2 regions of the Flavobacterium sp. 9 genome follow, and region 2 is predicted to be linked to the other one. Evidence: riboswitches for the same ligand, from Rfam matches in the RefSeq annotation. Region 2 holds a riboswitch; the other holds the start of a gene.
The links. Region 2 has a riboswitch for S-adenosylmethionine ahead of CLU81_RS15285 (alpha/beta fold hydrolase). Riboswitches for the same ligand answer to the same signal wherever they lie in the genome.
Positions count from the first base shown of each region.

Region 1: it holds a riboswitch for S-adenosylmethionine, as region 2 does, so the genes downstream of both, CLU81_RS00520 (TlpA disulfide reductase family protein) here and CLU81_RS15285 (alpha/beta fold hydrolase) in region 2, are expected to answer to the same signal.

Region 1 covers NZ_PEEU01000001.1:116,718-124,435, forward strand. Annotated here, with positions in the region: gene CLU81_RS00500 (cupin domain-containing protein) at 231-668, opposite strand; gene CLU81_RS00505 (NADP-dependent oxidoreductase) at 975-1,973, opposite strand; gene CLU81_RS00510 (helix-turn-helix domain-containing protein) at 2,066-2,443, shown strand; gene CLU81_RS00515 (aminotransferase class V-fold PLP-dependent enzyme) at 2,722-4,194, opposite strand; gene CLU81_RS00520 (TlpA disulfide reductase family protein) at 4,532-5,524, opposite strand; SAM riboswitch class I at 5,801-5,901, opposite strand; gene CLU81_RS00525 (nitronate monooxygenase family protein) at 6,451-7,536, opposite strand; gene CLU81_RS00530 (nuclear transport factor 2 family protein) at 7,553-7,718, opposite strand, start outside.
Region 2 covers NZ_PEEU01000001.1:3,691,123-3,698,840, reverse strand. Annotated here, with positions in the region: gene thrA (bifunctional aspartate kinase/homoserine dehydrogenase I) at 1-1,123, opposite strand, end outside; gene CLU81_RS15285 (alpha/beta fold hydrolase) at 1,125-2,108, opposite strand; SAM riboswitch class I at 2,187-2,295, opposite strand; gene CLU81_RS15280 (hypothetical protein) at 2,485-2,676, opposite strand; gene CLU81_RS15275 (aspartate kinase) at 3,290-4,378, opposite strand; gene CLU81_RS15270 (O-acetylhomoserine aminocarboxypropyltransferase/cysteine synthase family protein) at 4,624-5,928, opposite strand; gene CLU81_RS15265 (hypothetical protein) at 5,998-6,189, opposite strand; gene CLU81_RS15260 (TonB-dependent siderophore receptor) at 6,711-7,718, opposite strand, start outside.

The DNA of each region.
Region 1 (7,718 bases), 3.6 Mb from region 2:
ATTTAGAATTTCCTGTTACTTTGTTTAATTAATTCCAGCTGCTAGCTTAATAAATCCGTTTTTATCCGCGTTTTTACGAAGTAAATCTGTTTTATCCGCGTCAAAATTAGACGCTGATTTTACTGATTCGCTAAAGCGAAAACGCTGATAAAAACGGATTTTTCTAATTATTAACCAATAACTTTAATTAATTAAATCATTTATTTGGAAGCATCCAAAAGTATCGCCAATTATATACAAGGCAAATCAGAGCGATTGCTCCAGGCATGATTTGTTCCTCTTTGTACGACAATATCTCCCGCTTGCAATAAAGTTTCGCCTTCGTCTACAATTAAATAAATTTCCCCAGAAAGAATAATGATATAATCCAGAGTTTCTGTTTGATGCATTAACGGATGTGGCTGATTTTCTGGCGCTACAATCCCTAAATCTTTATCAGGCGGAATCTGTACATATCTAAAATAACTTCCGTTTAAAGGTGTATTAGGAAAAGCTGTATTCTCAATAATTTTCTCTTCAAATTTCGCCGGAGCACTATCTGTTGACCAAATATCCGAAATTATCAGACCCGGAAAATGTTCTGAAACATTGGTTACTATAGAATCTTCTTCGATTATTGATTTTCCGTTGTGTAAACCCGTGACAACTCTTCTTGGAATTGTTTTCATATTGTATTGATTTTATTTTTTGAATCTTATCAAGTTTTTATTTGTCATTTCGACTGAAAAGAGAAATCACACAAGTAATTCGACAAAGATTGGCGATTTTGATTGTATTACGAAGCTAAATATCATTAAGTTAAACTTTATAAAATAAAATCATTGCAAATCAAATCCGTGTTTATCCGCGTTTTTACGAAGTAAATCTGTTTTATCCGCGTCAAAATTAGACGCTGGTTTTACTGATTCGCTAAAGCGAAAACGCTGATAAAAACGGATTTTCCTAATTACTTTCTTGACTAATTCGTTTATAATTTATCTTTCGCCTATTTGCATTACTAATTTCTTTCCTTGTGTTTTATTCTCGCGTAATATTGAATGTGCAGTTGTAACTGTAGAAACCTCTAAACCTCCAACTACTTGAATTTCTGGCGGTGAGATTATTCCGTTTTGCAAAAATAATCTTAACTCATTTAATCCGTTTTTGTAATAATCATAACGTTTTTCAAGTCCGTAAACGTAGTTCGAGATATTTAAGATTGTAGCGCCTTTTGTAAAAAGAATTCCCCGCGATTCTGGTGTCGAAAAATTAGTTACATCTACATAAACTCCGTTTGTTTTTAGGAGTCTCGCGCCAATTTCTGCTGTGTTGTTTCCTACCAAATCCACAACAAAATCAAAGTTTTTATTTTCATTTAAAGAAAGTGCGGTTTCGTAGATCTCCTCTTTTTTATAGTTGATGATTTTTTCTGGCTTAACACCAAGCCCAAGTAAGGCATTGATACTATTTTCATTTCCAGCCGTAACAATAAAATTCTCATAGTTATTTGCAATAAGTAATTTCACGAGCATATTGCCCACTCCGCCCGCAGCGCCTGTAATTAAAACCGAATCCGAAAGAGAAGCGTTCATGCGGTTAAACGATTGCAAAGCCGTTAAACCCGCAGACGGAATTGCCGCAGCTTCTTCGAAAGAAATGTTCGAAGGTTTATGTACCGCAATGGCTTCAGGAATAGAAATATATTCGGCATAAGTCCCATTAGATCCCATACTTCCTGATCCGCATAAAACAGCATCTCCTATTTTAAAATCGGTTACGTTTGTGCCAATTGCTGAGACAATTCCGGAAAACTCACGACCGAGAATTGGAGAACGCAAAAGCTTTCTTTCTGATCCGTCTTCGGTCATTTGATAATCAATCGGATTAAAACCTGAAGCTATAATTTTTACCTGAATTTGATTGTTTTCAGGTTGCGGAATTTCTATTTCTTCCAGAAGAAACTCTCTGTTTTCTTGTAGTACAATTGCTTTCATTTTTATTGTTTTATTATACAAAAATATAGTGCTAAAGCTTTATTTTTGTTATAGGTTAACCCGAGGTAACCGGTTACCAAATAGAAACTAGTATGGCAAAAATTAATGATAACGGAATACTTCGTGAAGCCAATTGTTCAGAAGAACTTATGGCAATGCGCGACAGTTTGGATGTATTGGGTGGAAAATGGAAACTTATGATTCTGCGTTTCTTAACGAATCGAACGCATCAAACGATTCATTTTAAGAAAATGCAACGTGAAATTGGAGGAATCTCGGCTAAAATGCTCAGTAAGGAATTAAAAGAACTGGAGACAAATTTACTCGTAAGCCGAACGGAACAAGATACTAAACCCGCAACTGTTGCTTATGCAATTACAGAATATGGAAAATCTGTGCTTCCCGTAACCGAAACATTGGTAAATTGGGGAATTACACACAGAGAGAAAATTATCGAATCTCTAAAGTAATTCTTTTTTTTTCGGAAACCAATTTCATTCCGTTAGGAATGTTTGGTCGGTTGAACCAAATTTGAATTGCGATTTATACGCTCCGTAGGAACGTTTGGTAAATGCTCCATAATCTATTCTTGTGTCAGATGTCCTTACAGGACATAACTCCAATCAATATCATTTTTTTTCTACCGACGAGATATTCCTACGGAATATTATCAATAAGAAACCCAACAGGTTTTAATCCCGAGGCTTCGGGACTATCGGGTTTATGTTATCAATGTTTATCTCATGTATTACTCGAAGTTAAACCATTCATTTACTTCTTCGGCTATAGTTTCTTTAATTTCAGGATTTTCAAATTCATTTGTAACCGAATTATACTCGTAATCTTTCTGCCATTTTTTAGAATGTAAAGCAACTTGTTCAATTGCATCGCAGATAAACGAAAGTTCATCATTTGTCATAATTGGATGCAGTGATAAACGAACCCAACCAGGTTTATTGGTTTGGTTTTTCTCTAAAAGTTCACTTGTAATTATTGCTGATTTTTTCTCATTTATATTAAAAAGATAATGCGCATAAGTACTCGCACAAGACCAACCGCCACGAACCTGAATTCCGAAACGGTCATTTAAAAGTCGTACAATAAGATTATAATGAATGTCTTCGATTACGAAAGAAACACAACCTATTCGATCCGTTTTAAGGTCTCCTAAAATAGACAAACCTTTTATTTTTTGAAGTCTGGAAAAACAAAGATCAAGTAATTCTTTTTCTCTGTTTTTAATATTTGAAACTCCCATTTTATCTTTTAATTCTAAAGCTAAGGCAGTTCTTATTACTTGTAGAAAGCCTGGCGTCCCACCATCTTCTCTAACTTCTATGACCTCGCTATAACAATATTTTCCTAACGGATTTGTCCATTTTACATTTCCTCCGCCGGGATTATCCGGAAAATCAGATTTGTATAATTGCTCATTAAAAACCAAAACACCACAAGTTCCTGGTCCGCCTAAGAATTTATGAGGCGAAAAGAAAATAGCATCTAATTGCTGTTTCGGATCTTTTGGATGCATATCGATTTTGACATATGGCGCCGAAGCAGCAAAATCAACAAAACAAAGTCCGCCGTTTTCATGCATAATTTTAGCTAATTCATGATAAGGCGTAATAATTCCTGTTACATTTGAACAAGCCGTAAATGAACCAATTTTTATACTTCTGTCAGCATATTTTTTAATTTCTTCCGAAAGAATATTCGGGTCGACCAAATTGTTTTCATCAGGAGGCAAAATCACAACTTCGGCATTGGTTTCATACCACGAAACCTGATTAGAATGGTGCTCCATGTGCGTGATAAAAACAACAGGTTTATCATTATCATCATTTGCTCGCAAGCCCATTATTCTTTGCAGTTTTGATAAAGCGGCCGTCATTCCGGTTCCGGTCGTAACCAAAACATCAGATTGGCTGGCATTAACAGATTTTTTTATGACATCTCTGGCATATTGATAAGCATAAGTCGAAGTTTTTCCGGTTTGACTTGAAAGTGAATGCGTATTGGCAATCATTGGACCAATTTTATTAAGCATAATATCCTCGATCGGAACGTATAATCTTCCGCTGGCAACCCAATCTGCATACAGCAAATTTTGTTTTCCATAAACCGATTTAAAAGTGTGATCTACGCCTACTGTGTTTTCTCTGAATTTAGAAAAATAACACTCCAATTCAATTGGTTTCGTTTCTGTCTCAATAGCATTCATTTCCTTATCATTTAAATTAACTAAATTTATTATTGTTTGTATTTTAAACACATAGAAACATAGATTCTATTCTAAATAAAAGATGTTTGAAAAAATCTAGATTTTCACACATAATCCCAAAGCTCGATATCATTAAATTAAGCTTTAAACACAATCCCTTTGTGATCTTAAAGCAAAGCGTAATTCTCAAAACTTTGCGAACTTTGCGTAATCCTTTGTGAACTTTGCGGTAAAATTTTCTTTGTCGAGTTAGATACAAGGCTTCTCCCGAAGTTTCAGGATTTGTTAAAACGCCTATCTATATAAAGAGAAACTATGTTTCTATGCGTTTAAAAAATTAATTTGCTTGTCCTAAAAGTGCTTTAAGCGTAGTTTGTAATTCTTCTCCGTGAAGATTTTTTGCTACGATAATTCCTTTTGAATCCACTAAATAATTCCCCGGAATTGCTCTTACACCATATAATTTAGCAACGGCGCTGTTCCAGAAAAGTAAATCAGAAACGTGTGTCCAGGTCAAATTATCATCCTGAATACCTTTGATCCAGTTTTCTTTCTTTTTATCCAAAGAGATTCCGATAATGTTGAATCCTTTATCATGAAATTCTTTGTAAGCCGCTACGATATTTGGGTTTTCTTTTCGGCAAGGTCCACACCATGAAGCCCAGAAATCCACTAAAGTGTAACCGCCTTTTAAATTTTCATAAAAGCGAACTGGTTTTCCTTCTGGATTAGTGCTGGTAAAATCAGGGGCTTTTTTTCCAACCGCCAATCCGTTCAAAACGGTAACCAGTTCTTTTAATTCTTTCACGTAAGTGGTACTTTGAAGGCTTTTATCAAGCAAAGCAATATTTTGAGTGATTTGCTCCGGCGTTAATCTGTACGACCAGTTTCTGTATAAAACATAAGCCGAAACGATAGATTTTGGATTTTCTGTAATGAATTTACTGATTTCTACATCTTTCGATTTTCTGTAGGTTTCGAATAAATTCTGAGTTTCAGAACCTTCAACTACAGATCCGCTATAGTATTTTTTTGGATTTAATTTTACAGTTATTGGACCTTTTTCAAGGAAAATATATAATGGACTGTCTTCTGTATTTACGCTTAAACCGTATAATTCAGGCGTTTTTACTTTGGTTTTAAAACTAAAATTTCCGTCTTTTACTTTTACCGAATCAATTGTGGTAAACATTTTATTGTGGAATTTCTGGAGATAAACATATTGCGCAACTGTATCTACAACAGTTCCTTTTAATTGCAAGCTGGTGTCTTGCGCCTGAGTTTGTGTAACTCCAAGAAATAAAGCGAAACCTAATAGTATTTTCTTCATTTTGTTTTGATTTTTAAGTGATAATATGATTTTTATTTTAGTTGAAATTAGACAACAGAATTCCTTTAACCCAATGCAAAATGGATTTTAGCAAATGCTATTTAAAGGGAAATTGGATAGAGTTTAATGCTTTCGCATTCGGAAAACAGCAATACTATTTGCATCAAAAATTGAATTCAAAAATTCATAAGCCGCGTATAAAGTTGAGTCTGTTTTCATTTTAAAAAATAAATAATTTCTAACATTCATGATCTTATTCAGATTTTGAGGAAATCTTTCTTATCTGTCCCGCAAGGCAGGAAGGATTTAGCACCTTATTCGGTAACAGGTTGCTAAGACATCATTGGGCCTATTCCCTCAGTCTTTCTGGATAAGTATCATACAGAAGTTTTCTGTGATACAAATATATATACTAATTCTATAAAATTAGTATAGTTTAAGAATATTTTTTCAGAAATTATTCAAACAGCCTATTTTCTATATCATAAATGACTGTAAAATAAATATTTATCTATAAAAAATTCTTTTGAAGTTTTCTTATTTTATAACATAAATTCATACACTTGATTGATGAAAAACATCAAATATCATTTTTATGTTGTAGAAAAAGCATAAAAAAACTCATTCCGTTTTTGAAATGAGTTTGCTTATTTTTATCGTAACTATATATCGCCCTGATGGGGCTCCACTTAAATTAATAAATTCTTTTCTATAAATATTACATTCCTAACGGAATTTTATTCAGCCCTGGAGGGGCATCATATTTATAGCACGAACAATTGCTATATGTTAAAAAAGCTTCAGAGAAGCGACATAGCATCAGCCTTACATTAAGCCCTGAAAGACATCATATTTACAGAAAAAAACAATTATAATATATTAAAAAGCTTCAGAGAAGCGACATGAAATTTTATACAAAAACCAGATTACAACCTCAAATCCTCAAAATAAGCTGTCGTTTCTTCAATTAAGGAATGCATTAATGCTGTCGCCTTTGTGTGTTTTAAAATTGGCGAAATTTGTCCTCCCCAGAATAATATCATATACCATTTTTGTTGATCTAGCGCTGCTTTTCGCAATGGCGAAATAAAAGTCGTTTGTAACGGAAAAGGCAGGACATCTAATTCTTTCCCTATTATATCTTTTGCGATTCGGCTTGTGATGCCGCGTCCTAGTCTTCCTGTGTAAGCTCGTGAAAGTGTTGTGTATTTTGCTGCATCCGAAAACAGCATTTCTCTGTGAATTGGTAATGCATTCGATTCATCGGTGGCTAAAAATGCTGTCCCAATTTGGGCTGCGCTTGCGCCTAATGTTAAAGCTGCGGCAATTCCTTTTCCGTCCGCGATTCCTCCAGCGGCAATAATAGGAGTTTTAATTTTTTCGCGCATTAACTGTAGTAAAACAAAAGTTCCGGTTACAGATGATTCGGCTGAAGCCAAAAAAGAAGGTCGGTGTCCTCCTGCTTCAAAACCCGAAGCGATAATCATATCAACACCTTTGCTTTCGAGAAAAATAGCTTCGTCAAGTGTTGTAGCTGCTCCTACGGTTACAATTCCTAATTTTCGGCATTGTTCTAAAACATCATCCGAAGGAACGCCAAACATAAAGCTGAAAACTTTTGGTTTAACATCTAAAATAACTTGCAATTGATTATCAAATCTCGATTGAAACGGCGCTGCTTTTTCCGGTAACGGAATCCCAACTTCGTCATAATAAGGTTTGAAAAGCGCTTTTGTTTTCTCGAATTGTTCATCGGTTAAACCGCCATCTGGAATATCATGATCCGAAACCCAAAGATTAATATTATAGGGTTTATTCGTTGCTGCTTTTATTTGCTTGTCGGCTTCATAAATTTCCTGCGGAGTTAAAGTATAAGCTCCGTAACCGCCTAATCCGCCAAGATTAGAAACCGTTGCTGTTAATTCTACGGTTGATAAATTACCGCCAAAAGGTCCTTGCAATATCGGATAATCAATTCCTAACAGTTCCTTCGCTTTTGTATTGTACCACATCGCTTTAGAGTTTAAATTATTCGCTAACGTCTGTCAACATTTTATTGACAATAATCCATTTGCCGTCAATCTTATGGAAAGATAAAAAATCCCGATAATTAAAGTTGTACATTTTAACATTAATCTCTGCAATCGCTATTGAATTCACGACTTTTATGTTCAGAATTTCACCTTTAAAAGGT
Region 2 (7,718 bases):
TTACATCTTTAGAATAAAAGTCGTTTTCAAACTCTTTCTCTAATTCTACCATTGCAAGAGTCGCTTTATCTTTGGCAACGACCAATCCAATTCCTCTTTCTGAAGAACCTTGAGAAATGATACTCACACTGATATTATGATCGCCCATAACTTTAAAAATACGAGCGTCAACTCCTGATTTTCCAAGTAATCCACGACCCTCAAGATTTACCAAAGAAACATTTTCTAACACAGAAAGTGTTTTAATTCCTTCTTTAGCAGAATCTGAAGTAATTAAAGTTCCGCGATTTTCGTGATTAAAAGTATTTAAAATACGAAGCGGAATATTTTTTTCTAATAACGGAATTATCGTTTTAGCGTGCAGAATTGTTGCTCCAAAATTGGCTAATTCATTCGCTTCATTGAATGATAAGTATTCAATTTTTTTAGCATCGGCAACCAAATCAGGATTTGCAGTATAAATTCCGTCAACGTGCGTAAAGTTTTGAAGTTCTTCGGCATCTAAATAATTAGCAATTAACGAAGCGGTATAATTACTTCCGTTTCTTCCTAATGTTGTTGTGTCGTTGTTGTTGTTAGAACCAATGAAGCCTGTAACGATATTAACTGTTTCTCCGTTATGTAATTTGAAATAGTTGATTACATTTTTCTTCGAAAGTTGTTCTAAAGGCTGTGCATCACCAAATTTAGAATCGGTTTTTAGTAATTCTCTTGTATCAACAAAATTTGCAGGAATTCCTTTTTCAACCAAAATTGAAGTCAATAATTTAGCTGAAAGCAATTCACCTTTAGACAAAATCTGATCTTTGATTTTATTGCTGTAATCTCCGATAAGACTTACTCCTTCAAAAAGTTTATCTAAAATATTAAACTCTTCTGATAAATCAACTTGCGGATAATCTGAAGTTTGATATGCTTTAAAGCTTTCTAATAAAGGTTTGTAATTTCCGTTTTTAGCAGCTATTCTTAAAATATCTTCTAATTCATCAGTTGCATTTCCGCGGGCAGAAACCACTACGGCAATTTTTTCGCCTTGATTTACTTTATCTAAAATGATTGAAACTACCTTACTAAGTCCTTCTCCGTTTGATAACGATTTGCCTCCAAATTTTAATATTTTCATTTTATTTTTCTATTGTTTCTGCCTTAAAAATATCGGCAAGTAAATGATCTAATTGTTTGTACTCGATTAAAAAAGCGTCATGTCCGTGAACTGAATCTATTTCGCTATAAAAAACATTGTCTTTGAACTTTTTTAAGTCCTGAAAAGTTTCCCGATTTTCTTTTGGTGTAAAAAACAAATCCGAATTGATTCCGATAATATGAATCGCTGCATTTGTTCTGGACATTAAAGTTTCAAAATCGTCACTATTTCTAGTAATATCTATGGTTTTAAGCAATTGGTTCATCAATTTATACGATGCCAATTGGTATCTCTTTTGTAGTTTTTCACCGTGATGTGCCAACCAGCTTTCTATATTAAAAACAGAAAGATTGGCATTGATTGTACGCTGAAATTTTTCTTTGAATGATTCAGGAGATCTGTAACACAACATTGCGTGAATTCTGGCATCTTCGATTGGTCTTGAAGAATTATTCAGAATCTGCTCTTGCAAATAGCAATTAGCAATCATCCAGTCTGTAGATTTCCAGTCTGTCGCAATGGGAATTAGGTTTTGCGTAATATTAGGTTCTAATGCAAGAATTTCCCAGGCGATTCCTCCACCAACAGAACCTCCAATAATGGTATGTACTTGGCTAATATTTAAAGCTTCTAAACCTTTTATAAAAATTCTGGCGATATCTCTGGTAGTAAAATCCAGATAATTTTCAATTATAAACGAATCGTTTCCATTTCCCGGAACATCAAATGCCAGAATAGTATATTTTTGGGTATCGATTGTTTTTTCTTCGCCAATTAAATCATTCCACCAACCATTCTCTCCAGTTACCTCAGCGTTTCCTGTCAAAGCATGATTAACCAAAACTATAGGTGCGCTATGCAATGGCAAACCAGAAAGCGTAAAACTTAACGGTAATGAAAGATATGTTGCACCACTTTCGGTGATGAAATCTTGAATTATAATGGGACTTGGTATATTTTCCAATTTCAAATCTTTTTATTAATTGATTTGTATGTGGAAATATTAGAAAGAAAGTACTAGAGTGAAACTAGAAAATTCTTGTTGTTATCTTTCCACGTTTGGGCGTGGTAGAATGCAGCACCTTCTTCGATTTAACGAAGGGTTGCTAAGGATTCATCGGGTCTAATCCCTCGTCCTTTCTTTATAACATTTCAATACGTTTTTGAACTTAAAGGTGCAAATTAACTACTTATTTCTTAAACTAACAAATTTTATCGAAACTGATTCTGCAATTTCTTAAAGATAATTCAACCAAAAACTATTATACGCAAAAAATTACCGAACAATTTGCCCAGTAAAATTAAGCAGGTATTACCCTAATTTATGAGTGCTTTTCAAGTTAGATGAAAAGAGTTTCATTTTCTTTTGAATACATCAAAAACAATAATGAATTTGGTGCTTTTGTCTCCGCTTTTTTATCTGTTTCAGTTATTCCGAAACTTGGGTGGATTAACTCGTTTACTGGCGGTGGATTATTTCTTTCGATTTTGCTTCTGAAAAGTTTTTTTCTTAAGTAGTTTATTGTGCTCATGATATTTAAGTTTAAGTTAGTTTGCGTATTTTAATCTTTACTATTTCTTTAATTCTTTGTTATGGTAACCAAATGGAATAAAAAAACCCTTTTGGGTTTTTAATACCAAAAGGGTTTAAGTTTTTTACAACTTATATATACTTTTAGTATCAACAGACGCATACACAAATACGTGCGACGTTAAACATCTTGTTCATCTGTAGGGATTTATTCATCTTTGATTTACTTGCTATTTTAAAAAAATCTTGCATTTGTTTGTCTTTAAAAGCTTCTCGAAACTGCCGAATTATTTTTACTTATTTTTTCTCTTCAAAATCAATAAGATATAAAATTCATCAACGGTTTTATCCGATCAACATAACTATTATTTAGAAAACTAAATTTATCTTCTTGGTGTTTTTGAGGTATTACAAATGTGCGAATATTTTTTCAATTACGCAAGTGAGGATCAACAAATTAATCTTAAAAAACGTTAAAAAACATCATTTTAACGTTAAAAAACATCTTACAAAATTGGCTTTTGCAAAAATGAGCGTTAAAACCTACAAAAAATACGTTACAAATTTTCCTGTTTCAAAATATCAAAGAACAACTAACTACTATTAAAAGCCACTTACAACCAAACTGCTTCTTTATTTTTAATTTTTTCAGCCACTTTCAAAATGTCAGTAATTACTCCTCTTGAAATAGCTTGTTTGCATGCCGATGCACTTTGAATTACAATGGGAACATCTGCATAAGATTGGGTATAAATTTCAAAAATGGTATCAGATCCTTTCAATTGACCAATTGCTGACGTAACAGGTTCTGAAACCAATTTGACTTCTAATGTATTTTTCTCTACATCGAATTCCCCTACATATCTTAATACATGATTATCTGCTTGTGTGATTTTTGCAATTTTGAACGATTTATCGACTGCGTCTTTATTAAGAATGCCATTTTTTTCTAAATGTTCTTCTCTAAGCAAAGAATCGATTTTTATATCTGACAGATCAAAATCCTTCCCAATTTCTCTCGTCAAAATCAGTAGTTTTCTTGCTGTATCATTTCCGGATAAATCTTCTTTAAAAGTCGATCGCATTAATCCCAGTAAACTGGCATCTTTTAAAAGCGAAGAAAAAGTAGCTTCTTCTGTAGCAAATCGGTTAAAGACATAACTCAGATTATCTGAAAAAACACCGCGAATCTTTGTAATTTTCTCTCCCGAATAATACAAATCTCTTAAGGTCTGTAAAACAGGAAAACCGGTATCAACCGATGTTTCATACAAAAACTCTTTGTCATACTTTTTAAGATTTGATCGAATCTCTTTATATAAGTCGATTGGCAATGTATTGGCCTTTTTATTTACCGCCACAATATTAAATCCGTTTTCGATCAATGTGTTATAATGATGAATAAGTTCGTCACTTGCAGTTGCATCAACCGCAATTAGATTCTCAAATTCATTTTCTTTGGCAAATGCAATAATATCCTGCACTTTAAAAGGAACGGCCAATTCCAGAAAATTGGTTTCCCATGCATATCCAACGCCTTCTTTCTCAAAAAAAGCTACTGTTGAATTTGTGATAATCGGAAAATGAAAGTCTACATTTCTACTTTCGAGAAAAAACTCCTGACTTTCTATAATTTGATTAATCAAAGTACTTCCGATATTTCCAATTCCAAAAAGGATGATATTTATTTTAAGCTTTGACATAATTTTTAATTTATTGGGGTTAATTAAACCATATAAGTGATTTTAGTTCATTTAATATTATCAACGTTTATGATTTAGGAGCCACATGTTTTTGAACTAGACGCACTGCTGTGCGTCTCTACAAAATGAACTTAAATCACTTATATGGTGAATAAACTTTTATATTGATTTGTTTTTTATAAAAAATCACCTCTAGTAGAACTCACACTACTAAAGGCAATTTTTCAAACAAAAAACAAAAAAACCTAATTTTTATTAATGCTGTATTGCGATTGTGTCACGCTTGCGAAAACGGTTTGCAAATCAGCTATTAAATCCTCGATATCTTCAATTCCAACAGAAAGTCGGATTAAATCTTTTGAAACTCCTGTCTCTAATTGATCAGCGTCAGACAATTGTTGATGTGTTGTACTTGCCGGATGAATGATTAATGATTTTGTATCACCAATATTGGCCAAAAGCGAGAACAATTTTGTTTCATCAACTACTTTTTTTGCAGCTTCAAAACCACCTTTAAGTCCAAAAGTAATTACTCCACTTTGTCCTTTTGGCAAATATTGCTGCGCCAGATCATAATATTTATTGTTTTTTAAACCTGGATAATTTACCCAAACTACCTCATCTTGTTTCTCTAACCAAGAGGCTAAAGCCAAAGCATTTTCGCTATGTTTCTTAATTCGGATTGGTAAAGTTTCTAATCCCTGAATAATTTGAAAAGCATTAAACGGACTTAAAGCTGCACCAAAATCGCGCAATCCTTCGATTCTTGCTTTTGCTATAAAAGCTGCATTTCCTAAAGCTTCGTGATAAACTAATCCGTGATATCCTGCAGACGGCTCTGTGAATTCAGGAAATTTTCCGTTTGACCAATCAAAAGTTCCGGCGTCAATAATAGCACCTCCTAGTGAAGTTCCGTTTCCTGAAATATATTTAGTTAAAGAATGAATCACGATATTTGCTCCATATTCAATTGGGTTTAATAAATATGGTGTCGCAACAGTATTATCTACAATAAAAGGAACTTTGAAGTTTTTGGCTTCCGCCGAAATTCCTTTCAGATCTAATACATCTAATTTTGGATTTCCCAAAGATTCTACAAAGAATGCTCTTGTATTTTCTTTAGCCGCTTTTGTGAAGTTTTCCGGTTTAGACGGATCTACAAAAGTGGTTGTAATTCCTAATCGTGGTAAAGTTACATTCAGCAAATTATAAGTTCCGCCATACAAACTATTTGAAGCCACGATATGATCTCCCGCTTTTAGCAAGGTCAAAAATGCTGTCGAAATTGCCGATGCTCCAGATGCTGTAACTACAGCTCCAATTCCGCCCTCAAGCGCTGCTAATCGTTGTTCTAAAACATCGTTTGTTGGATTATTTAATCGAGTGTAGATAAATCCGGCTTCGGCAAGACCAAATAAATTGGCAGCGTGATCTGAATTATTAAATACATATGATGATGTTTGATAAATAGGCACTGCTCTTGTTCCTGCATTTTTAGTAACATCGTGTCCTGCGTGTAGTGCGTTTGTTGCAAATTTTTGTGTGCTCATGATCTTAGTTTTTTAGGTATTGTTAATACTATTATATATTGTTATTGAAATTGTTTCTTTGAAATTGACTTATTGTATAAAAAAATCTTCTCCTTCTTCTTCAAGACTATACATCAGAAGCAATAATGATTTTTGACTTTTTATGTCTTGTTCTACATTTAGTCTTGTAACTTCTCTTGATACATCTTCAGATTTATTATTGTTGTTTTGAGAATCGTTTCTCAATAAATATTCTACTGCAATTGAATTTAATGTTCTCATAATTTGAAATTTTAAAAGTGTTGAAAAAAAAAAAGCCCTTTCGGATGGCTACCAAAAGGGCTTATAGTTCTAACTATAACAAAGATTTACTCTTTCACTTTTGGCAACAGCGATTTTGGATGCACATTTGCATCATCTCACAACATATAATCATATTATTCGCTATTGTTTTCATTTTCATTTTATTTAAATTAATTCTCTTTTTTAAACTCGACTAATTTGATAGAGTAAATATAGAAACTATTTTTAGAACTACCAAATCAAAAATTGATATTTAACATTAAAATTTTCAGAAACCTTATAAAGACTGGCATTCTTCTTTAATTTTTTTTGCCCACGGGTTTGGCGGATTAAACTGATTTACACAGGTTTTTTATTTTTCTTGTTTAGCTTAACATTAAATTGCTCTAAAATCTTTTAAATCTCTTTGAAAAATTTAGCCACAGATAAAAGGATTAAAATGATTATAAAATCAGCGTTAATCCGTTCGATCCGTTTAATCCGTGGCCAATCTTATATTTTTAGAACTTGAAACTTAATCTTGCAAAACCAAATCTTCCGTTTAATCCAAATTGTGATACCGCTCTTGAATAAGCAAACTGATTTGCGTTGCTTAAATCTGTACTTGGTGCAGGCGATAATGTTGGAGTTGTATTCGTAAATGCTGGAGTTGCAGGATTATTTCTATCTGGATAAACGTCTCCTATATTATTAAACCCAACTGTAAATCTGAATTTTTCATTGATTTGATATCCTAATGATAAATCTGTTACAATTTTTGCGCTATAAACAGGATGTTCGTAAACTGATGATGATCCGTCTAAGTTTACATCTGTTGCTCCAGGATCGGTAACTTTTCCAAAATAACTGTTTCTTAAATAGATGTCCAGTTTTTTAATACTGAAAGTCGTCATTAAATTTGCTTTCAATTTTGGAATTGCTTCTTCTAAATAAATTCTGCTTGATTCCGGAAAAAATGAATATTTATAAGGTTCTCCTCCTGCATCAATAATAGATTGAGGAACATTTAAATCTCCTACTCTTTTTGTTTCGTTATAACTTAAAGCAAGATCATTTCGAATAACGAAATCAGGAATAACATCATATTTCTGAGAAATCACAATATCAATACCTTTAGTTTCAGAGTTGATTCCGTTTGTCCAGAACGAAGCTCTTTCTACACCTTTTAAGTCAAATGCCTGTTGAAACAATGTTAAAGCTTCTTTTTGTGCCGGCGACGTTGCTGCATCTATCTGCGCAGTTGTTGGTCTTGCATATTGTCCTGTTAATACAACTCTGTCGTCGATTCTTGTAAAATAAGCATCTGTTGCAATTGTAATGTTTGCTTCAGGAATTTTGAATGTAAATCCTGTACTGATACTTTTAGATTTTTCAGGTTTCAGATTTTCAACTCCAATACTTTTTGCGGCTTGTGAATCATTTGTAAAATATCCTACTTGATATGGAGAACCGTTTATGAATTGTGTAGAACTACTTTCAAAATATTTTTGTTGTAATGATGGCGCTCT